3 regions of the Marinococcus sp. LNHM5E3-2.1 genome follow, and region 1 is predicted to be linked to each of the others. Evidence: predicted binding sites of a transcription regulator. Region 1 holds the regulator's gene; each other region holds the start of a gene.
The links. The regulator CtsR, encoded in region 1, represses protease genes until heat stress. The targets are predictions, from matches to a motif close to ATGGTCAATAAAGGTCAAACA.
Positions count from the first base shown of each region.

Region 2: ACTRXH_RS15585 (ATP-dependent Clp protease ATP-binding subunit) is a predicted target of CtsR. The motif match lies at 5,150-5,170, and genes of this name have one in related genera.
Region 3: clpP (ATP-dependent Clp endopeptidase proteolytic subunit ClpP) is a predicted target of CtsR. The motif match lies at 5,736-5,756, and genes of this name have one in related genera.

Region 1 covers NZ_JBQLIB010000014.1:22-7,501, reverse strand. The annotation lists gene ACTRXH_RS13520 (PIN/TRAM domain-containing protein) at 1-159, opposite strand, end outside; gene radA (DNA repair protein RadA) at 343-1,731, opposite strand; gene clpC (ATP-dependent protease ATP-binding subunit ClpC) at 1,864-4,320, opposite strand; gene ACTRXH_RS13505 (protein arginine kinase) at 4,351-5,415, opposite strand; gene ACTRXH_RS13500 (UvrB/UvrC motif-containing protein) at 5,415-5,990, opposite strand; gene ACTRXH_RS13495 (CtsR family transcriptional regulator) at 6,005-6,469, opposite strand; gene ACTRXH_RS13490 (MgtC/SapB family protein) at 6,611-7,321, opposite strand; partial or broken rRNA gene rrf (5S ribosomal RNA) at 7,425-7,480, opposite strand, start outside.
Region 2 covers NZ_JBQLIB010000023.1:624-8,103, forward strand. The annotation lists gene ACTRXH_RS15565 (DUF368 domain-containing protein) at 1-253, opposite strand, end outside; gene ACTRXH_RS15570 (DUF3817 domain-containing protein) at 398-712, opposite strand; gene ACTRXH_RS15575 (GNAT family N-acetyltransferase) at 812-1,369, opposite strand; gene ACTRXH_RS15580 (NAD(P)/FAD-dependent oxidoreductase) at 1,382-2,431, opposite strand; gene ACTRXH_RS15585 (ATP-dependent Clp protease ATP-binding subunit) at 2,814-4,994, opposite strand; gene ACTRXH_RS15590 (hypothetical protein) at 5,393-5,659, shown strand; gene ACTRXH_RS15595 (MFS transporter) at 5,687-6,934, opposite strand; gene ACTRXH_RS15600 (aminotransferase) at 7,156-7,480, shown strand, end outside.
Region 3 covers NZ_JBQLIB010000019.1:3,156-10,635, reverse strand. The annotation lists gene tpiA (triose-phosphate isomerase) at 1-283, opposite strand, end outside; gene ACTRXH_RS14890 (phosphoglycerate kinase) at 329-1,519, opposite strand; gene gap (type I glyceraldehyde-3-phosphate dehydrogenase) at 1,739-2,746, opposite strand; gene ACTRXH_RS14880 (sugar-binding transcriptional regulator) at 2,820-3,866, opposite strand; gene rpoN (RNA polymerase factor sigma-54) at 4,154-5,482, opposite strand; gene clpP (ATP-dependent Clp endopeptidase proteolytic subunit ClpP) at 5,853-6,431, shown strand; gene ACTRXH_RS14865 (HPr family phosphocarrier protein) at 6,478-6,735, opposite strand; gene whiA (DNA-binding protein WhiA) at 6,907-7,480, opposite strand, start outside.

The DNA.
Region 1 (7,480 bases):
CCCAACGATTACCGCTCCTACAACAGCACCGATATAGGCATTGTAAACCCATTCAGGAAAAGTATAAAAAGGAAATAAAGAAATAAGTTCAGGAATATAAAGGAATCCTAACGTAATACCGGCAAGAACAAAAAATAATTGTACAATCTTTTCCAACACTTTCCAAACACCTCCTTAAGTGTATTATAAACATTTTTCCTCTGGTACAAACCACTAACGTCATATTTATCATAACTTTGGACAATTTGATACAATATGTTCATGAGATTGTTGAATTTTCTTAATTATTAGGAAAAAGGATAGAGAAGGTCCCCCTATGCGATCAGGACCTTCATCTTTAATTTATCTAAGCGGCGCTGGTTCGAGTGCAGCATCAAGTGCTTCTTCAAGCGTTTTGACGCCTACTACCTGAATGCCTTCCGGAAATGTCCAGCCCCCGATATTCTTCGATGGAATAATCGCCCGCGAAAACCCAAGCTTCGCTGCTTCTTTCACGCGCTCCTCCACCCTCGAAATACGCCGGATTTCTCCGGTAAGGCCGACTTCTCCCATAACAATATCCCCCGGGTTTGTGGATTGATTCCGAAAGCTCGAGGCAACGCATATAGCAATACCAAGGTCGACTGCCGGCTCGTCGAGCTTCACGCCTCCGGCGACATTAATATAGGCATCCTGGTTTTGAAGAAGCATGCCAAGACGCTTTTCAAGCACTGCCATCAGAAGCGCAATCCGGTTCTGGTCGATTCCTGTAGCCGTACGGCGCGGGTAAGCATAGCTGGTAGGGGCGATCAGCGCCTGCAGTTCTACAAGCACCGGCCGGGTCCCCTCCAGAGAAGCTACAACAGCTGATCCCGAAGTACCCTCCGTCCGCTCTTCAAGAAAGATTTCTGAAGGATTTGTTACTTCCTTCAGTCCAGCCTCCTTCATTTCAAATATTCCAATTTCGTTCGTCGAACCAAATCTGTTTTTAACGGCCCGTAAAATCCGGTACGTATTATGCTGTTCGCCTTCAAAATAAAGCACAGAATCCACCATATGCTCGAGCATTTTAGGTCCGGCAATGGACCCCTGCTTGGTCATGTGTCCTACAACAAATACAGCAATGCCCTGATTTTTTGCAATGTGCATAAATGTCGACGTCGATTCACGCACCTGCGCTACGCTCCCGGGCGCCGACTGGATTTCATCCGAATGGACGGTCTGAATCGAATCGATAATCACAAGATCCGGCTTCACTTCCTCCATCGCAGCTTCAATGCGCTCCATGTTCGTTTCTGTAAAGACAAACAGCGTGTCTGCTTCCACACCGAGCCGTTCCGCTCTCATTTTCGTCTGCTTGACCGACTCCTCTCCGGAAACATAAAGGACACGGTACTTCTGAGAAGCAAGCAGAGCAGAGACCTGCAGAAGCAGCGTTGACTTCCCAATTCCCGGGTCTCCCCCAACAAGTACGAGTGACCCGGGCACGATGCCCCCGCCTAATACTCTGTTTAGTTCGCCTACAGACGTTGAAATGCGGTTTTCCTTTTCTCCGGTTACCTGGGTAATCGGTGTCGGTTTGTCAGCTTCGCTGAATACATTTGCCGCCGGGCGGCGGCCTGCTTTCGATGCCGGTGCTTCTTTTTCCTCTACCATCGTATTCCAGTTGCTGCAGGCAGGACAGCGCCCCATCCATTTTTGGGTTTCATACCCGCACTCCTGGCAGACAAATTTTGTTTTAGCTTTTGCCATACGATCCTCCTCTTTTACTACGGGCTGTATCTATTTTTCGTTTCGATTCCACGTAATTTTATCGTTCATAAAAAGAAAAAAAGCTGCCCCCTGACATTAATATGCCACAAGGCAGCTGTTTCGAGTATAGCTTTATTGCGCTTTCGCTGTGCCTGATTTTGTTTCAACGATAAATTCATCGTCTTTCACGTCAATCACAGCAGTGTTGCCTTCTTCAAGCGTACCTTTAAGCAGCTCATCGGACAAACGGTCCTCCACGTGACGCTGCAGAGCACGTCTGAGCGGGCGGGCCCCGTATTCAGGATCGAAACCTTCGTCAGCAATTTTATCAAGTGCTGTTTCAGTAATTTCAATGCTGATACCATGCTCTTCCACACGCTTTTTAAGCTGCTCTGTCATTAAGCGCACGATCTTTTTGATGTGCTCTTTTTCCAGGCTGTGGAAGACAATGATTTCATCCAAACGGTTGATAAATTCAGGACGGAACGTGTTTTTCAGCTCGCCCATGATTTTATCCCGCATATCATCGAATTTCTGCTCGGTGGACTGGGCAGCGAAGCCGACACTTTTATTTTGACGCAGAGTACTTGCCCCGACGTTTGATGTCAGAATCAGCGCTGTATTTCTAAAGTCGACCCGGCGTCCTTTAGAGTCGGTAAGAAAACCGTCTTCAAGTACTTGAAGCAGAATATTAAATACTTCCGGGTGAGCTTTTTCGATTTCATCCAGCAAAATTACGGAGTACGGGTTACGGCGCACTTTTTCTGTCAGCTGTCCGCCTTCTTCATAGCCGACATAGCCTGGAGGAGAACCGACCAGGCGGCTCGTCGCGTGGCGTTCCATATATTCGGACATATCGATTCGGATAATCGATTCTTCATCGCCAAACAATGTTTCTGCAACAGCGCGTGCCAGCTCCGTTTTACCTACACCGGTAGGCCCGAGGAAGATAAAGGAGCCGATCGGCCGTTTTGGATCTTTCAATCCGGCACGGGCACGGCGCACTGCTTTGGAAATGGCATTGACTGCTTCATCCTGGCCGACAACCCGGTTATGCAGAATGTCTTCCATATGAAGCAGGCGGTCCGTTTCTTCTTCTGCAAGCTTGGAGACCGGAACGCCTGTCCAGCTTGAAACCACCTGAGCAATGTCTTCTGTCGTAATTGCAGAGTTTTCCTGCCCCTGTTTTTCTTTCCATTCGTTTTTCATCTCTTCGACTTCCGCCCGAAGCCGCTGTTCGGAATCACGGAGTGAAGCCGCTTTTTCAAATTCCTGACTCTGCACGGCCGCATCCTTTTCCTTACGCGTTTCTTCGAGATTCTGCTCGAGTTCTTTCAGGTTCGGCGGCGCTGTATAAGAACGCAGACGCACCCGTGAACCTGCTTCGTCGATTAAGTCGATTGCTTTATCCGGAAGGAAACGGTCCGAAATATACCGATCGGATAATTTTACTGCCTGTTCAATCGCCTCGTCTCCGATAGTTACCCGGTGATGGGCTTCGTAACGGTCTCTCAGTCCGGCAAGAATTTGAATGGATTCTTCAAGTGTCGGTTCGTCCACCTGAATTGGCTGGAAACGACGTTCAAGCGCAGCATCTTTTTCAATATACTTGCGGTACTCATCCAGGGTGGTGGCACCGATGCACTGAAGCTCTCCGCGTGCGAGTGAAGGCTTCAGGATGTTCGAGGCATCGATTGCACCTTCTGCACCGCCGGCACCGATTAATGTATGCAGTTCATCAATGAACAGCAGCACATTTCCGGACTGACGAATCTCTTCCATTACTTTCTTCAAACGGTCTTCAAATTCACCGCGGTATTTTGTGCCGGCAACAACAGTACCCATATCGAGAGTCATAACCCGCTTATTGCGGAGTGTTTCCGGCACTTCATTGGAAACGATCGACAGAGCGAGGCCTTCAGCGATAGCTGTTTTACCTACACCAGGCTCCCCGATAAGAACCGGGTTGTTTTTCGTCCGGCGGCTTAATACCTGAATAACACGTTCAATTTCCTGGCTTCTTCCGATTACCGGATCAAGACCTTCTTCTTTAGCTACTGCCGTCAAATCTCTTGCTAAACTGTCAAGAGTCGGCGTGTTGGCACTTCCACCTGCTCCCGGAGCCTGCTGGCTTCCGGAGCTCGAAGCCCCTTCATTGCTTCCGAGAAGCTGAAGCACCTGCTGGCGGGCTTTGTTCAGACTAACTCCAAGATTATTCAGCACCCGGGCTGCAACGCCTTCTCCTTCCCGGATTAATCCAAGCAGAATATGCTCTGTGCCGACATAGGAATGGCCAAGCTTTCGTGCCTCATCCATGGAAAGCTCAATAACTTTTTTCGCCCGCGGGGTATAATGAATCGTTTTCGACCCCTGCTGGCCTGTGCCGATAAGGGTTTCCACCTCCTGCTGAATCTGGTCTGTATCCAAATTCAGTGCCTGCAGAGCTTTTGCAGCAATGCCCTCACCTTCACGCACTAAACCGAGCAGAATATGCTCTGTTCCTATATTATTATGGCCAAGGCGGATAGCTTCTTCCTGAGCTAGCGCCAGTACTTTTTGCGCTCGTTCTGTAAAACGGCCGAACATCATGTTGCACGCACCTCCTACGCATTAGTAAATCTATAGTTCAAGTTTTATTCTCTCACGGATCACATTTGCCCGTCTTATATCTGCTTCTTCCTGACTCAGTGATTTTCCTGCATACTGCTCAAGAAAACCAGGCTGAGTCAGTAACATAAGTTCATTCAAAATATTACCCGGAATCCCTTTAATTAAATCCAGATCGATACCAAGCCTTACATCTGATAAACGGTTAGCAGCCTCTTTTGTCGTCATTGTCCGGCTGTATGCAAGGATACCGTAGGATCTGAACACCCTGTCTTCGAGCTTTAACCTTGAAGAGCTGAGCAGAGACTCGCGTGCATGGCGTTCTCTTTGAATCACCTGCATTACTACACCGCGCAGATCTTCGATAATATCTTTTTCAGATTTTCCCAGTGTCATCTGGTTGGAAATTTGGAAAAGATTGCCGAGTGCTTCACTGCCTTCTCCGTAAATGCCTCTTACGACCAGGCCAAGCTGGTGAATAGCCGGGAGAATACGGCTGAGTTGATTGGTCCAGACTAACGCAGGCAGGTGTACCATTACTGAAGCTCTCATACCTGTCCCTACATTCGTCGGGCAACTTGTTAAGTAACCGAGCCGTTCGTCAAACGCATAGGTAAGGTTAGCCTCTGCCCAATCGTCCAGACGGTCAGCTTCATTGTAACATTCTTCAAGCTGCATGCCGTTACTCAGACATTGAAGACGCAAATGATCTTCCTCATTAACCATAATACTGATTGATTCATCGTTATTCAAAAGAACAGCACTATGTTCCATGTTTTTTATTAAATACGGGCTGACAAGATGCTTTTCCACCAGTACCTGCCGTTCATTCGGACGAAGCTCATTCATATTCAACGCTTCAAGAGAGCCTACTTCTTCTGACTGATTCAAAAGAGTAGAGGAAGCATAGCGCAGAAGTGTTGCACTTGCTTCTTCTGAAGCAAAAACAGGAAAGGGGTACTGCTCTATATTACGAGCAAGCCGGATCCGGGTGCTGAGGGCAATATCGCCTTCCGGTCCCGGCCCTTCCTGCATCCACGGACTGATCGCTTCTGAAAAAAAGTGCTCGGATGCCATCAGCTGTCTTCCTCCCTTCCCTGAAACTGCTTTTCAAGGGTACGGATTTCGTCTCTTAATTCCGCAGCTTTTTCAAACTCTTCATTTTGGACGAGAATGTTAATCTGTTGTTTTTTCTCCTCGAGCTCTCTTTGGGCATGCAGCTTCTCGTGCCTGTGTTTTGGGACCTTGCCGGTATGATTGGTATTGCCGCTGTGCACCCGGCGAAAAACAGGCGTCAGCTTCGACTCAAATGCGTGATAACAATGAGCACAGCCCAATCGGCCGGTTTTAGTGAACTGCTTATACGTCAGTCCGCAGTTGTCGCATGTCAGCGGCCTGTTTGTGTTTGTTTTTTTCGGCTGTTTTTTTTCAGCGTTTCCAGCTGTACTGGGCTGGTCCATGTTTAGTAAGTCCGACAATAAATCCTGGATGGTATAGCCGCCCGCAGCCGACATGAAAGAATGCTCTGTTTCAGAGGATTCCCCCTGTTCTTTGGCACACTCTTCGCATAAATGAAGCTCTGTTTTAGCTCCATTAACGATTTTCGTATAATGCAAAGAGGCCGGACGCTGACCGCAATTCTGGCAGATCATATATCTTCCCTCCCTTATTCATAGCGCAGACTTTCTATCATAGCTTGCATAATCCGCGCACGAACAATATCCCTTTCTTCTGGATACTTTAAGGCCAGTATAGACCTATCAACTGCCGCAAGCATCAAATTTGCTTCACGCTTATTCACCACGTTTTCCTCAAACAAACGCATAATAACGCTCTCTGCTGTTCTTTGGTCAATACCGTGCCCTACAAGATCTGAAACTTGCCGAAGCAGTTCTGCGTGATCTGAAATTTTAGCCCTTGTAATTCGTATATACCCGCCACCACCACGTTTACTCTCTACTACATAGCCTTTTTCAATAGTAAAACGCGTGCTTATGACATAGTTAATCTGGGAGGGGACACACTCAAAGCGCTTTGCAAGTTCACTTCTTTTAATTTCAATTAGATCCTGTTCACTCTGTGTTAAAATTTGTTTCAAATAATTTTCAATAACATCAGACATGCTTTTCATTCCCGCGACCTCCTCTCCGCCCCGGTTCGTCTTGCTATTATCAAAAAATTGATTTTGACTATCTTTGACTATAATATATAATATTATTCAACTGTTTTCAAGCTAGAGACGAGCAAAATGAAAAATCCGTCCTGCAGTATGTTACTCATAGGACGGATTAAGCTCTATTTCTTTTATGCTTTCTATTTTATATAAAGACTCATACAGTTCTGTTTCAGCTATCCCCTCCGGCAGTTGAACTTTAATATAATAATGAAGCAGAGGGGCTTCGTCTTCATCAAATTCCTTGCCCTTTATTTTTTGAACTTGAACTTCCATGCTTTCCAGACGTTGAATCGTCTCGCCGAGCTCATTTGCCTCTTTGTTCATAGCTATAAACAATACGTCCGTATCAGAAACGTTTTTAAACCATTTGTCTACGTGGTTTAAAAAGATAAGACTTGTCAATACAAGAACTGTAGCGGCAATACCAGCAAAAAACATGCCTGCTCCTATAGTCAAGCCGATAGCAGCGACTATCCAGATGGAAGCAGCAGTAGTCAGCCCCCGGATAGAAGCACCCTGGACTATAATGGTACCAGCGCCGAGGAAGCCAATCCCACTTATTACATAAGAGGCCAGACGTGAAGGATCATAAGCAACCAAATCCCCGTTTTGGTTTAAATAATCCTGAAAGCCAAACAACGCAAGCAGCATCACTAAACAGGAACCGGTCCCAACCAGCATGTGGGTCCGAAAACCAGCTGGATGGCCTTTCGATTCACGTTCAATTCCTATTACTCCCGCCAAAAAGGCAGCAAGAATTAAACGAATGAGTATCGTAATTGATTCATATTCCATCCACTGCTCCACCTGAGTCACATCCTTTCATTTATTATACCTTATCTTTTTTACTTTGTTTAACGCTTCATGATATAAAAAAACCGCTTCCCCAACAAGGGAAACGGTTGAACTCGCCCGGCAGCGATCTACTTTCACGGGGGGAGAACCCCCGGCTATCATCAACGCTGA
Region 2 (7,480 bases), on a different contig from region 1:
TCGGCTGCGGGTGTTCGGCAAGCAGCCATTCAAGTAGATGAGCAAGTGACAGAATAGCTGTCCCCATCCCTACACCGAGAGGAATTAAAAAGCCGAGCTGCTGCTTCCACTGGCGTGAAAAAAGCAGGCTGATGGCAGACAACAGCCGGTAGTAAATACCAAGGATTAACGCCAGAGTGCCGCCGCTTACGCCCGGTATAACGTCACTAGCTCCCATGGCCATGCCGCGTAAAATATTTTTCCATTCAATCATGTACATCGAGACTCCTCGTTCATCAAAATTGGTTTATGTAAAAACTGCAAATTTTTCACAGCATCAATTCTTTATATCATGTTTTGAAAGAAATTACTATAAGTCGCCTGCGGCCCATGAAAAAAACCGAACGAAGGGTTCGGTTTAAAAAACGGCACCGGGCTCAAGCTCTTCATTTTCTTCACGCCGCAGGCTTCGTTCAAATACAAATGGGCCAAATGGGATGACGGATACAATAACGGCAATAAGCATGCGCAGAAACGGCCAGCGCTTCTGTATCCAGACAAATAAAGCAATAGCTACATACAGGACGAACAATCCGCCATGGGCAGCCCCAACGATACTGACAGCCATGTCAAAGCCTGCCCCGTATTTTAAAGGCATAGCAATAAAGAGCAGAAGCAGAAATGAGATTCCTTCAATGATACCGGCCCATCTAAGCGATTGGAGAGAATTCATGCACGGCCTTCCTTTCTAATGTCAAAATCACGATAAGAATATATCGTTAACATAGCACAGGGAAAGAACCGGTACAATGGACGAATTGTGACAGTTGAATCAGGGGCGGGCTGCAGCATATAAGCTGAAGGAACGGTTCCACCGTTTTACAGGACGCTGATAAGTCATCCCAATATTTTCAGCTACTTTAATAGAAGGCGTGTTTTCAGGATCGATGATTGATATAAGCATTGAAATATCGAGTGAATAAAATGCGAAATTCCGGACCGTAGCAGCGGCTTCAGATGCATATCCGTATCCCCAGTTCTCCGGTGTGAACAGGTATCCAAGTTCAATAGAAACGCTGCCCTCTATTTTTTCGGGGACAAGTCCGCACTGGCCGATAAAGCGTTGGTTTTGCCGGTCTTCCACGATCCACATTCCGACCCCGTACGATAGATAGTGACTTTTATTCCAATGGATCCATTCATCGATTTCTTTTTCGGACTTTAACGCGGAGTAATAGCGCATAACGTCTTCATCCTGGAAAATGTTTTTCAGCAGCCGGTGATCTTTATGCTGCATGGAACGAAATGAAAGACGTTCGGTGGAGCGGGGTAGTCGCAACGCTTTCACCTCTTTGATTAATTGATGACTGTCAGTGTTTCGGTAAAGCATTCATATGGCTGCTTAAAGCTGCCTGGAAAGAATATTCTTTTGAATTTCCTGATTTTTTTCCGCAAACCGCTCGTTGTGGGAAGATACCATGGCTTTTGCTCCGGCACCGGGTTCAAGAAACTGTTTTACGCTGTTCGCAGCTGAAGCGCCTTCCACAAATGCGCCGGCAATCAAATGGACTTTTCCCTGGTGGCTGGTAATATCCCCGGCAGCAAATAAACCTTCGATATTTGTCCTCATCTGCTCATTTACGAGGATTTTATTTTCGTCTGTCTGCAGCCGCAGGTTTTCAAGAAGCTCGAACTCCATCTGGAAACCGTGATTCACGATGACAGCATCCACTTCTTTTTCCATACTTTCGTTGGTCTCAAGGTTTGTGCAGAGCACCCGTTCGATAGCAGTGCCCTCGTCGTTGCCGTGAAGTTCCGAAAGAGCAAACGGCGTCTGTACATTTACTTCGGAATCCTTCATTTCCTGAACGTGCCGTTCATGACCGCCGAATTCATCGCGCCGGTGCACGACTGTGACTTCGCTTGCGATCGGGCAGAGAGCGTTCGCCCAATCCACAGCAGAGTTGCCGCCTCCGGAAATGACGACCTTCTGGTCACGGAATCGCTCAAGCTGCTGAACGGTATAGTGCAGATTCGAAAGCTCAAATTTTTCTGCGCCTTCGATGTCGAGCTTTTGGGCATGAAGAATGCCGTGGCCGACAGCAATGATAACCGCATGGGAATAATAGATGCCTCCTGTTTCTGCCTCCAGACGGAAAAGCCCGGTCTCTTCCTTTTCCACATGAATAATTTTTTCATTTGTAGTAATTGCCGGGTGAAACGTTTCTGCCTGGGCCACCAGCTGATCCATCAGCTGTTTTCCGGAGGAAGGAGGCAGGCCGCCGACATCCCAGACGATTTTTTCAGGGTAGGCGTGAATTTTTCCGCCCAGATCAGGCTGCGCTTCGATTATATGGGTGTCGAGCGCACGCATCCCGCAGTAAAAAGCAGTGTATAGACCAGCAGGACCGCCGCCGATAATAGTAACATCATGTATGTGAAAGTCAGACAAGGTGTCCAGCTCCTTTAGTGATAATCGTTATCAATTACATTGTACGCTCTTTTTGTACAAAAGTAAAAGAAAGATGGGAAATAGCTTCACAAACATAAAATGTTCCACGTGGAACATTTAGCATTTCGGGGGGAGAGAGCTTATAATACATGCCAGCGCTACGTTCAGTAGAACGAGTAAGAAAATTAAATAATTAAAGAAGTTTTATTCTCCGGTGCGGGTTCCGATGGCTGTAAAAAGCGGTGTTACAGAAAAATGCTTCTTTTTTGTGATACGCGGCTAAGGAAAAGAGCACGTAAAATAAGTAAGCGGTCCATCATAGATATTCTTAAGTATAAAAAAGCCCTGCAGCAGCTGCTGCAGGGCTTTCCATTTATGAGAATTATTCTTTGGCGGAGGCAGACGTTTGTGCATTGGCTACTTGGATATCGTTGTCATTCACCGTGATAGCAATGTTTTGCACGTCTTCCTCTTCAAGCATAAGATCAGCAATGCCGTCTTCTACTTTCTCTTCGATTACCCTGCGAAGAGGGCGGGCACCGAATGAAGGGTCGTAGCCCTGATCGGCAAGCATGCGTTTTGCATCCTCAGATACGGTAACATTCAGTCCCTGCTCGCTGGCTGCTTCCAAGATGTCTTTGAGCATAAGATCTACAATGGTAACAAGGTCTTCGCGAGCCAGTTCTTTGAAGCTTACAATGCTGTCGAAACGGTTCAGGAATTCAGGACGGAAATAATCGCTGAGAGATTCCATGATTTTTGGTTCTACCTGGTCTTTGTCTCCAAATCCTACCGTGACGCGCTTCATTTGCGAGCCGGCGTTTGAAGTCATGATGATGACTGTATCCTTAAAGCTGACCGTGCGTCCCTGACTGTCGGTCAGTCGTCCATCTTCCATGATCTGCAGGAACATATGCTGCACATCAGGGTGCGCTTTTTCAATTTCGTCCAGAAGAATGATGCTGTAAGGCTTCCGGCGCACTTTTTCTGTCAGCTGGCCGGCTTCATCGTGTCCGACATATCCCGGTGGTGAACCGATAAGCTTGGACACAGAATGTTTTTCCATATACTCACTCATGTCGAGGCGGATCATTGCTTCAGGGTCGCCAAACATTTCAGAAGCGAGTGTTTTGGACAGCTCGGTTTTCCCGACACCGGTTGGTCCGACAAATAGGAAGGAACCAATTGGGCGGCTGCCGCGGCGAAGGCCGGCACGATTTCTGCGAATCGAGCGGGCAACTTTGCTTACTGCTTCTTCCTGCCCGATAACATTTGCATTCAGACGTTCAGGCAGATCGCGCATTTTCTTTTGTTCATCACGCTGGAGGCGGCGAACCGGGATACCAGTTTTATTTTCTACAATCATCTGGATCGTTTCTACATCAACGGTCGGTGTTTCTTTTTGAATATTGCCGTTTTGTTCGGCTTCCTTAACCTGCTCCTGCAGCTTGGCCTCTTCGTCGCGAAGCTTAGCTGCGCGTTCGTAATCCTCCTGCTGAGTGGCGCGTTCTTTTTCCGCAGCAATCTGCTCGAGGCGGCTTTGCAGGGATTCGCTGTCATCATCGCTGTGAGCGAGGTTTATTTTGGAGCCTGCTTCATCCATTAAATCGATAGCTTTGTCCGGCAGGAACCGGTCCTGTACATAGCGGTTGGATAAATTAACGCAGGCTTCAAGTGCTTCATCGGTAAAAGCCACATGATGGAATTTTTCATAGTTTGCCTGCAGGCCTTTTAAGATCGCTACGCTGTCTTCGAGGTTTGGTTCGTTAACCATGACCGGCTGAAAGCGGCGTTCAAGCGCTGCATCTTTTTCAATTTTGCGGTACTCTGCGAGTGTTGTTGCACCAATCAGCTGAATTTCTCCCCGGGCGAGCGCCGGTTTCATAATATTGCCGGCGTCCGAAGAACCTTCTGCCGAACCTGCGCCAACGATTTGGTGAACCTCATCAATAAAGACGATGACGTCCTGGCGTTCCTGCAGCTCTTTCAGCAGCTGTTTCATGCGTTCTTCAAACTGGCCGCGCACCCCGGTATTTGCTACAAGGGAAGTAACGTCGAGCAGGTAGATGCTTTTATTTTTCAGCTTGTTTGGCACGTCGCCTTCAGAAATGCGGAGGGCGAGGCCTTCGGCGATGGCTGTTTTACCGACACCAGGTTCACCGATAAGAACCGGATTGTTTTTATTGCGGCGGTTCAATGTTTCAATGACCCGCTCAACTTCTTTATCGCGGCCGATGACTGGATCAATGAGGCCGGCGCGTGCAACATCAGACAGGTTTTTACCTAAGTCGTCAAGAAGACCTCCGCCCTGGCCGCCGCCGGATTGAGCCTGTTCCTGACCCTGACTGGAGCCTTGTTCTGCTCCGCCGCTCATCATGTTGTTGAAGAATTGGTCAAATGGGGACTGGGAGCCACCGAAGCCGCCCTGGCCGGATGGCTGATTCATATTTTGACGAATTTCTCTATAGCACCGTTCACAGAGGTGCATTTTTTGATGACTTCCATTAACATTCATGTTCAGTTCAATGCGTGCTGGACGCTGTTCGCAATGTTCACATCTCATCATACTGAACCGAACCTCCTTATTTTAAAGTAGTATTATTGACGTGTGCATCGTTCATTTTCATCTTCGGAAGGTCAGAATTATTTCATTGACTTTGACTATCTTTGACCTTGTAACAGTATTATATACCCGCTTCCGGTATAATGCAAGAGATAAATTTGATTTTCTCTGACCAATTGATTTACACCTACATAGTAGGAAATAGGGAAGAGAAATTCAAGAAATATGCTCGGATGACATCTGTGAAAAAACGGTAAAGAATGTATTAACGTTTTTGCGAAAGTCTAAACATCTCTGACCAATAAAAAAATTGACTTCAAGGGAAGAAAAGCAGAAAAGGTTTGCAGGGAAAAAGGGAAAGGAAAAGAAACGAAAATGTTTAGAAAGGACGAAGCGAAATGAGAAACAATGAAAAGCGTTCACCAGCTAAAACATACAGATTATCAGAACCACGACATTTGTTTGGAGAAAGCCGTCCGGTGCCAAGAAGAACATTTCCAGTCGAGAGGGGGCACCCGGTGGAGGTAAAACGAAAAATTGAAAATGGGAATCCGGTGGAAGCAGTGAGTGTGGCCGGAGAGCTAAAAGTAAAACTGTTCCGGTGGACACTGCTCCGTGTAGATATCCCTGCGCTGACAGTCCATCTGCACCGGCTAAAAAAATGAGCGGATAATGATTCGAAGACACGCGGATCAAGAAGCATAAGCTTTCCCGCTTTTTTTAAATGGAAGGCAGAGCCGGTAGCTGATAAGACCAACAACTCCCAGGAGAACGAACAGTGTCGACATTCCTGCAGCAGGAATGACGGCACTTGCGGTAAGCATAAAACTGCTGAGGAGAAGAGCGGTATTATACATCATTGACTCCATGGCCATATAAGAACCGCGGGAATCATCGTGAACGATGCCAGCGAGGATAGTCTGGCGGACCGGAATATAAATGATCTCTCCCAGAGTAAAGGCTGCAGCAGCTAGGATGAGGACTAAAAATGAAGTGCTGAATCCGAAAAAACCGAAGGCGAGGGTGTAAATACCGAGCCCGGCGGCCAGAACTTTTTTATAATCGAGGTAGGAAACCCGGGCCGAAACCGGCATAGTAAAGAATACAACGCCGAGGGTGTTAATAAACATAATAAGGCTGAACATTCGTACGCCCGTGAGTTCAAACCCGCCCAGCATCATATGAAATTGTTCATCCAGACGCACGGCCACGTATTTATCCAGCTGAAATTCCAGACTGGCAATACATACAGTCCCTACTAAAAAGAAAAGAAATCGACGGTCCTTCAATACGGCTGCATACCGCTTCCATATAGTGAGCGGTACCTGAATCTGCCGGGAGACGTTCCTGGAAAACGGAACGGTCTGTTGTTTTTCCTTTAATTTAAATGCGACGACGTACCAGATACATATGCTCACGAGAAATAAAGCAACAAATAAATAAAAGCGCCCGCTTTCGAAAAACAGTCCCCCAATAACTGCACCAAAGGCGTATGCTACATTGCCAAGCCAGTAGGCAAGCTGGTAAACGTAAGGGCGCTCTGCTTCAGAGCTGTAATCAATAATCATTGCTTCGGATGGCGGGTCAGCAGCGTTAAAACAAGCGTTGGCGATAAGAAAAGCTGCAAATGTAAGCCATACGGATTCTAATATGGGAGAGCTTGCCAGGGCCATTACACCAAGGCTCAATACCTGCAGCCCCTGAGCGGTAACTATAATTCGCTTTCGGCCGATGAGGTCCGATAAATGTCCGGTCCATAAACCAATTCCGATGCCTGCGGCCATAGTGAATGCGAGCAAAAGACCGGCGGTGCCGGCTCCGAGATGACTGCTGAAATACACCGCCATAAACGGAAGAATGGCCATCAATACAAATTCCATAGAAAAATCAGTAATAAGACGTATTTTAATGTTTGTGTGCAGTCCCTGGAATTTAGTCAACGCAGATCTCTCTTTTCCAATAATATTGAAGTATAAAAATGATAATACCTAAATATGGAAATGTTATCAATGTGTTTCCTGTAGCTTTTAAAATATAAAAATCACGTACTCTGACTATAAACTCCCTTCCGCTTAGTCTTTTCTTTTCACGTTGGACGTGAGAAGATCACGGTAGACAGCATTTTGTATGCGCTGACATTTCAAGGGAAAGGGTGACTGTGATGACTTGGGAACCGGAAGAGATGAAGAAAAGGGATGAGGAAAGTATTTGGCATGCTATGAGGCCTTACAGCCCGGGGGGAGGGATGGTTGTAGAGAAAGCGGAAGGCTCATGGGTAACAGACGTGGACGGAAAGCATTACCTTGACGGAATGTCCGGTCTCTGGTGTGTAAACGTCGGCTACGGGCGGCAAGAAATTGCCGAGGCGGCCTATGAACAGATGCTGAAGCTTCCATTCTATCCTTTAACGCAGAGTCACACTCCGGCCGTGCAGCTGACTGCAAAGCTTGATGAATGGCTCGGCGACGGCTATATGTACTTTTTTT
Region 3 (7,480 bases), on a different contig from region 1:
GGCCGATAATGACGTACGGAATATTTAGGTCCGCGAGCGCTGCCGGGCTGATTTCTCCGGTGAATGCGCCGCTGTCTTCCTGGTGCATGTTCTGGGCGCCAATTTTCACATCACTCGATGCTGCCGCGTCATTCATGTCCTTCAGAAATAGAGCTGGCGCACATACTACTGTTTCCACGTCTTCTGCATTCGGCACTTTGCCTGCTACTTCTTCGATGAAGGCTACCGCTTCGCCGTGAAGCTTATTCATCTTCCAGTTGCCTGCTATGATTGGTTTTCTCATTGTTTCACCCCACTGAGATTATAGTAAATATACTTTCAAGGCTGCTTATTTGTCATCCAGCGCTGCCACACCCGGCAGCACTTTTCCTTCGATAAATTCAAGCGATGCCCCGCCGCCAGTGGACATATGGCTCATTTTGTCTGCAAGGCCGAATTTTTCCACTGCTGCTGCAGAGTCTCCGCCGCCAATAACTGTGTACGTGCCGGGAGCTTCAGCCATTGCCTCAGCAATAGCGCGCGTGCCTTTTTCAAACGTAGCGAATTCAAACACGCCGACCGGTCCGTTCCAGATAACAAGCTTCGAATCTTTAATGACGTTCGCGTATTCTTTTCTCGTTTCCGGCCCGATATCCAAAGCTTCCCAATCGGATGGAATGCTGTCGATTTTTACTGTCTGCGTGTTTGCATCATCGCTGAAGTCATCGGAAACAATAACATCTTTTGGCATATAAAAGTTTACGCCTTTGTCTTTAGCCTTCTGCATGAATTCTCTAGCCATATCAAGCTTGTCTTCTTCAAGCATGGACTGGCCGATTTCATAGCCCTGCGCTTTAACAAACGTGTAAGCAAGTCCGCCGCCGATAATGAGGTTGTCCACGATATCGAGGAGATTATCGATAACGCCGATTTTATCTTTCACTTTTGCTCCTCCGACAATTGCCGTGAACGGACGGTCCGGGTCCTCAAGCGCCTGGCCGAGCACATCGAGTTCTTTTTCCATCAGCAGGCCGGCTGCAGAAGGAAGGTGATGCGCCACTCCTTCGGTGGACGCGTGAGCCCGGTGCGCCGCCCCAAATGCATCGTTCACGTAAATGTCTGCAAGGGATGCTATGTTTTTTGCAAGGGTTTCATCATTTTTCTCTTCGCCTGCTTCAAAGCGCAGGTTTTCAAGAAGCATGATTTCTCCGTCCTGGAGGGATGCCGCGGCCTGCTTAGCTTCTTCGCCGTATACTTCGTCGACCTTTTTCACGTCGACATTCATAATTTCACCTAAACGGGCTGCAGCCGGACCGAGACGAAGTTCTTCTACTGCTTCCCCTTTCGGGCGTCCAAGGTGGCTGCCGAGAATGACGCGCGCTCCCTGTTCGGATAAGTATTGAATTGTTGGTACAGCTGCACGAATCCGTGCGTCATCCGTAATGCTTTCGCCTTTCATTGGTACGTTGAAATCAACGCGGCAGAAAACAGTTTTACCTTTCAGATCTAAATCGCGGATGGTTTTCTTATTTAACGCCATTGCCAAACCTCCCTTAAATTATCTTCCTCATCTATCATAACAAAAATCTGCACTTCCGTTCTTTACCCGCCGCATAAAAAACTGGAACGTCTATTTTTAATAACGCGGCGGCGGAACGGAAATACTGGATTTTTGACGGGCCGGGTACAGGCCCCTTCAGACTCAAAAAAGGGAGGAAGAAATAATATTCTCCTCCCTTTCCCAAGCATTAAAAATGATTTACAGTTTTTTGCCAAAGCTTGCTGCGAGGTCCACAACGCGGCTGGAATAACCGAATTCGTTGTCGTACCAAGCGATTACTTTAACCATGTTGTCCTGCATAACGAGTGTTGAAAGGGAGTCTACTGTGGAAGAATAGGCGCTTCCGTTGTAGTCCTTCGATACGAGCGGCTCTTCGCTGTATCCAAGAATGCCTTTGAGTTCGTCAGACTCAGAAGCTTCTTTCAATGCGTTGTTCAGCTCGTCTACTGTTACATCTTTATCGAGCTCTGCCACGAAGTCCACGAGGGAAACGTTTGGAGTAGGAACACGCATCGCACCGCCGGTAAGCTTTCCGTCGAGCTGTGGAAGCACGAGGGCTACTGCCTGAGCGGCACCTGTAGTTGTTGGGATGATGTTTTCAGCACCAGCGCGCGCACGGCGAAGGTCCTTGTGCGGGCCGTCCTGGATCTGCTGGTCACTCGTGTAGGAGTGGACGGTGTTCATCAGGCCGCGTTTGATGCCGAATTTTTCGTCCAGTACTTTAGCTACTGGAGCCAGGCAGTTCGTTGTGCAGGATGCGTTGGAAACGACTTTGTGCTCATCCGGCTTGAAGTCGCCTTCGTTAACGCCGACAACAAATGTTGCATCTACGCCTTTAGCCGGTGCGGAAATGATAACATTTTTCGCTCCGCCTTCAAGGTGTTTTGCTGCCTGATCGCGCTGCGTAAAGATACCTGTGGATTCAACAACGATTTCAGCGTCTACGCCTTTCCAGTCGATTTTCGCTGGATCTTTTTCAGAGAAAACGGTCAGCTTGTGGCCGTTGATTGTAAGGTTGTCGCCGCTTGCCTGAATTTCTGCGTCAAGCGTGCCGTGAACTGTGTCATATTTTAAAAGATGCGCAAGTGTATCAGTGTCTGTCAGGTCGTTTACTGCTACTACTTCAACATCCGGGTTGTTTAAAGCTGCACGATAAACGTTACGTCCAATACGTCCAAAACCGTTAATACCAATTTTTGTTGCCATAATAATTTTTCCTCCTTGGAATATAAATAATTGTGAAAGCTACTGCAGCATAATGCGGCAGGTGTTCTGCCTGTTACTCAGTTGCCTCCGGTGCATCGCTTTGATTCAGAATAGCTTTGGCTGCACCCTCATCGGTGATCAAAATGCTGCTCGGGCGGTAGCGCATATAAGCGTCAATCGCCTTTGCCTTGCTTGAACCCCCGGCTACTGTGATCACTGTCTGATCTGACCGGAGTTCGTCCCACTGAAGGCCCACCGTATTTTCCCGGTGCACCACTTTTCCGTCCTGATTAACATAATAGCCAAACGACTCTGCCACAGCCGATTCTTCCTCGAGCCTGCTACGCAGGGAAGCGCCCGTAGTCCGCCGCCCGGCCATCGTTTTTGCTTCGCCTATGCCATGAACGACAAGCGATGCTGATTTTAACAGATCAAGCACTTCCTGTACGCCGGGCTCCTGCATGAGCGATCGCCTTGTATCCTCGCTCAGCTGGTCGGGCACATGAAGCAGCCGGTACGAGGCCTGGGCTTTCATTGCCATCGCAGAGCTGATGGTGTTGGCCTGGATCTCCACCTTTTCACCAAGGCCACCGCGGGCAGGTACAAAGATGGTATTGCTCCATTTTGCGTCAGGCACCATCATATCAGCTGCTGAAGCGAGCGTCGTGCCCCCCGCTACCGCAATCACGTCCCCTGGGCTGACACGGTTCTTCATCTGCTGTACCGTTGCACGACCGAGTTCTTTTTTCACTACCGGAAGCTCATCGCTGTCTCCTGAGACGACGATAACCTTCGGGACGGATAAATAACCCGCCAGCTTCCGCTCCAAATCCTCGAGGCCGAAAGCATATTTGACTGTTTGCTCGAGCCCTTCAAGCAGTTTGTTTCCTTCTTCAGTTAAAAGCATCCCTGCGCTTTGAATCAGGATAAGTCCCTGCTGCTTCAAAAAATCTGTTTCACTGCGCAGAACCCGCTCTGAAGTGGATAGCTGAGTGGCAAGGGTTCTTCTTCCAATCGGCTGCATCAGGCGGATGTATTGCAAAATGCGGTACCTTTTCCCTAATGTTTCGAGCACATCAGGCTGCAGTTTCCGCTGCATCTCCAATACGTCACGTAACATATTGCTACACCACCGAACCTGCGGCAGCAGCTTATTTCAAGCCACTCCTCATCATTGATCTTTACTGCTCTGTCCGGGACAATTAAAGTCCCGCAGAGACATTTTTTGTCCCGCTCATTTTATAAAAAAATGAACGCTTTGTTCACAATTTCATTGTAGCAATCTATATTTGGAAAATCAACGCAAATGTTCACTGCATTTTTCATGCTGACTACATTTTACTGATACCCGGTTTTCGCTTATTTCATGCATAAAAAATCCTCCTTTTGCTGCAAGGAGGATTTGGGCTACACCGGCTGTTTCCGCTGGGAGGAGGACGGGATCCGGAGCTCTGTTCTGTATTTTGCCACCGCCCGCCTTGAAATCGTACACTGCTGCTCCTGCTGAAGCAGATCAGCAAGCTTTTGATCCGAGAGAGGCTTCTCTTTATTTTCTTCTTTAATCAGTTTTTTCATCATAGCTTTCACTCCGGTGCTTGAAGCATCTTCATCCGTCCGGGTAATTTTCGAGGAGAAGAAATGCTTCAGTTCGACGAGACCGTGAGGCGTCTGCATATACTTCCGGCTCGTCGTTCTTGAAACAGTGGATTCGTGCACATCCGCCTGTTCAGCTACCTCCCGGAGCGTCAGGGGACGAAGCTTTTCTTCGCCGTGTTTTAGATATTCGCTTTGCGCTTCGACGATCACTTCCGATACTTTTTGCAGCGTCTGCTGGCGCTGTTCGACGCTTTTAACAATCCAAAGAAACTGCTTATATTTTTCCATAGCATACTGCCTGGCTTCTTCATCGGCATCCTGCTGCAAAAGACGCCAGTATTTTTCATTCATCTGCAGCTCGGGAAGCCGGTCATTCAAAATCGTGACCACCCATTCTCCGTCGATTTCCTCCACGCGGACATCCGGCGATACAGAAATTGTTTTCTCCTGCCGGTAGGAATCTCCCGGATGCGGGGAAAGCTTCTGGAGGCAGGTATAGATTTCCTGCAGCTGCTCTTTAGTGAGCTGATACTTCTGCTGCAGGTAGCGCCATTTTTTCGCCCCCAGCGCTTCGAGATCTTCAGCTACGACCTGGTCAATATATGGATCTGTATCCAGGCAGCGTTCGAGCTGCAGAAGAAGACATTCCTTTAAATCCCTGGCCCCGATCCCTGCCGGTTCGAGCTGTTGGAGCATCGAAATATACTGCTCGCTTTCTTCTCTGCCCAGCCCGAATTTCCGTTCCATCTCCCATTCGATGTCTTCTAAGTATCCGCGCTCGTCAACGCTTCCAGCTAAAAATAAAAGTATTTCCCGGGCAGTTTCTTTATAACCTCCGCATACAATCTGCTCCCTCAGCGCCTCTTCGAGAGTTTCCTCCGAGGGTTCACGCCAGTCCAGCTGTTCACCCATGGACGCTGAATTGTGGACCGGATCAGCGGCCCGGGATGCAGAAAGTGACGCTCCGTCCGTAATAGAAGGGAGGGTTAAATCCATTAAAGGGTTTTCCATCGCTTCTTCCTGCAGATAGTCGGATAATTCCTGGGAAGACAGCTTCAACAGGGCAATTGCCTGCTTTAACTCCTGCGTCATCACCAAACTCATTTCCTGCTTCTGCTGCAATTCAAGCCCCAAGCCCATTATCTCCACCTCCTTTTTGAAAACGCTTTCTTACATCATATCATATTTTTCTTCCATGAATCGATCCCTTTTTCTTGTTCTCCTGCTGTCATTATATAAAAATAGATTTGACCCTTCCATTTGTTTGTCAGATCATTTTTCATCTAAATTAAAATTTATATGGAAGTGAAACATTTGCACGTAACGTTTATGTTTGTGAAAATAAAGGGAATGGAAGTTGACGTGTAGCTATATGGGATAGGGTCAGACTTTTTATTTGACCTTAATTGACCAAAGAGTTATGATAATAACAGCAACGCGGAAGGAAAAATATTTTCCACACAACTACCATGAATGTAGTCATACATTTCATTAAAGGAGGACGCTTTTCATGAACTTGATACCAACAGTTATTGAACAAACCAACCGGGGCGAACGCGCATATGACATTTATTCGCGTTTGTTGAAGGACCGCATCATTATGCTTGGCTCAGGCATTGATGACAATGTGGCCAATTCGATCGTAGCACAGCTTCTTTTCCTTGAAGCCGACGATCCGGAGAAGGATATTTCTCTTTATATCAACAGTCCGGGCGGCTCTATTACAGCCGGCATGGCTATTTATGACACAATGCAGCACATTAAACCGCAGGTTTCTACGATCTGCGTCGGAATGGCAGCATCGATGGGTGCTTTTCTTCTCACAGCTGGCCAGGAAGGCAAACGTTATGCTCTTCCAAACAGTGAAGTAATGATTCACCAGCCACTCGGCGGCACCCAGGGACAGGCTGCGGACATTGAAATTCACGCCCGCCGCATCATCAAAATGCGTGAAAAACTCAACCAGATTCTTGCAGACCGCAGCGGACAGCCGCTTGAAGTCATCGAGCGCGACACGGACCGTGATAATTTCATGAGTGCGGAACAGGCAAAAGAATACGGTCTTGTAGACCAGGTTATGGGTCAGTAAGGCACAAAAAATCAGGATGGCATCGCGCCGTCCTGATTTTTTATGTTCACATTTCTTTTTTCATAAATTCCGTCAATGATTCGGCCGCTTCCTCTTCATCCGCCCCTTCGGCTAAAAGCTTTACCGAGGCTCCGGTGCGCACCGCAAGGCTCATAACACCCATAATACTCTTGGCATTCACTTTTTTATTATCCTTTTCAAGAAAAATATTGGAATGAAACCGGTTCGCCTCCTGGACGAATAATGCTGCCGGCCTGGCCTGAAGCCCTGTACGCAAATTTACTTCCACTGTTTTTTCGACCATAGTTACTATCTTCCTTTCTCTGTCTGTCTTCAACCGGTACCCGCTTTTCATATACACATAACGTAATTCAATTTAGAACGTTTTTCAAGCAAGCGCTTTAATGACTGCTGTAATACAGCGCCTGCAGGAGCAGAAGAAGCCTCTGCTGCCGCAGGCGCCTGCCTTTAGCGATTATATTTTTTCTGGAATCGGCGGCTTTCCGGCTTGAATACGCTCGGCGATCTGATCAATTTTGCGGAGACGGTGGTTCACACCGGATTTACTCACCTTTCCGCTCGGCACCATTTCCCCGAGCTCCTTCAGCGTGACGTCCTGGTGCTGGACACGCAGGATTGCCATTTCCCTGATTTTTTCAGGAAGGTTTTCGAGTCCGACTTCTGCCTGGACAAGCTGAATGTTTTCCACCTGCCTTAATGCGGCTCCCACGGTTTTGTTTAAGTTCGCTGTTTCACAGTTCACCAGGCGGTTCACCGAATTCCTCATGTCTTTCATAATCCGTACGTCTTCAAAATAAAGCAGCGCCTGGTGCGCACCGATAATATTTAAAAACTCGGTAATTTTTTCGCTTTCTTTAATATAAAGAATGTAGCCCTTTTTCCGTTCAAGGCTTTTCGATGTGAGCCCGAACGTTTCCATCAGCTCCCGGAGTGCCCGGTTATGCTCTTCATACATCGAATAAATTTCAAGATGATACGAAGACGTTTCCGGATGATTGACCGAGCCGCCGGCTAAAAAAGCTCCGCGC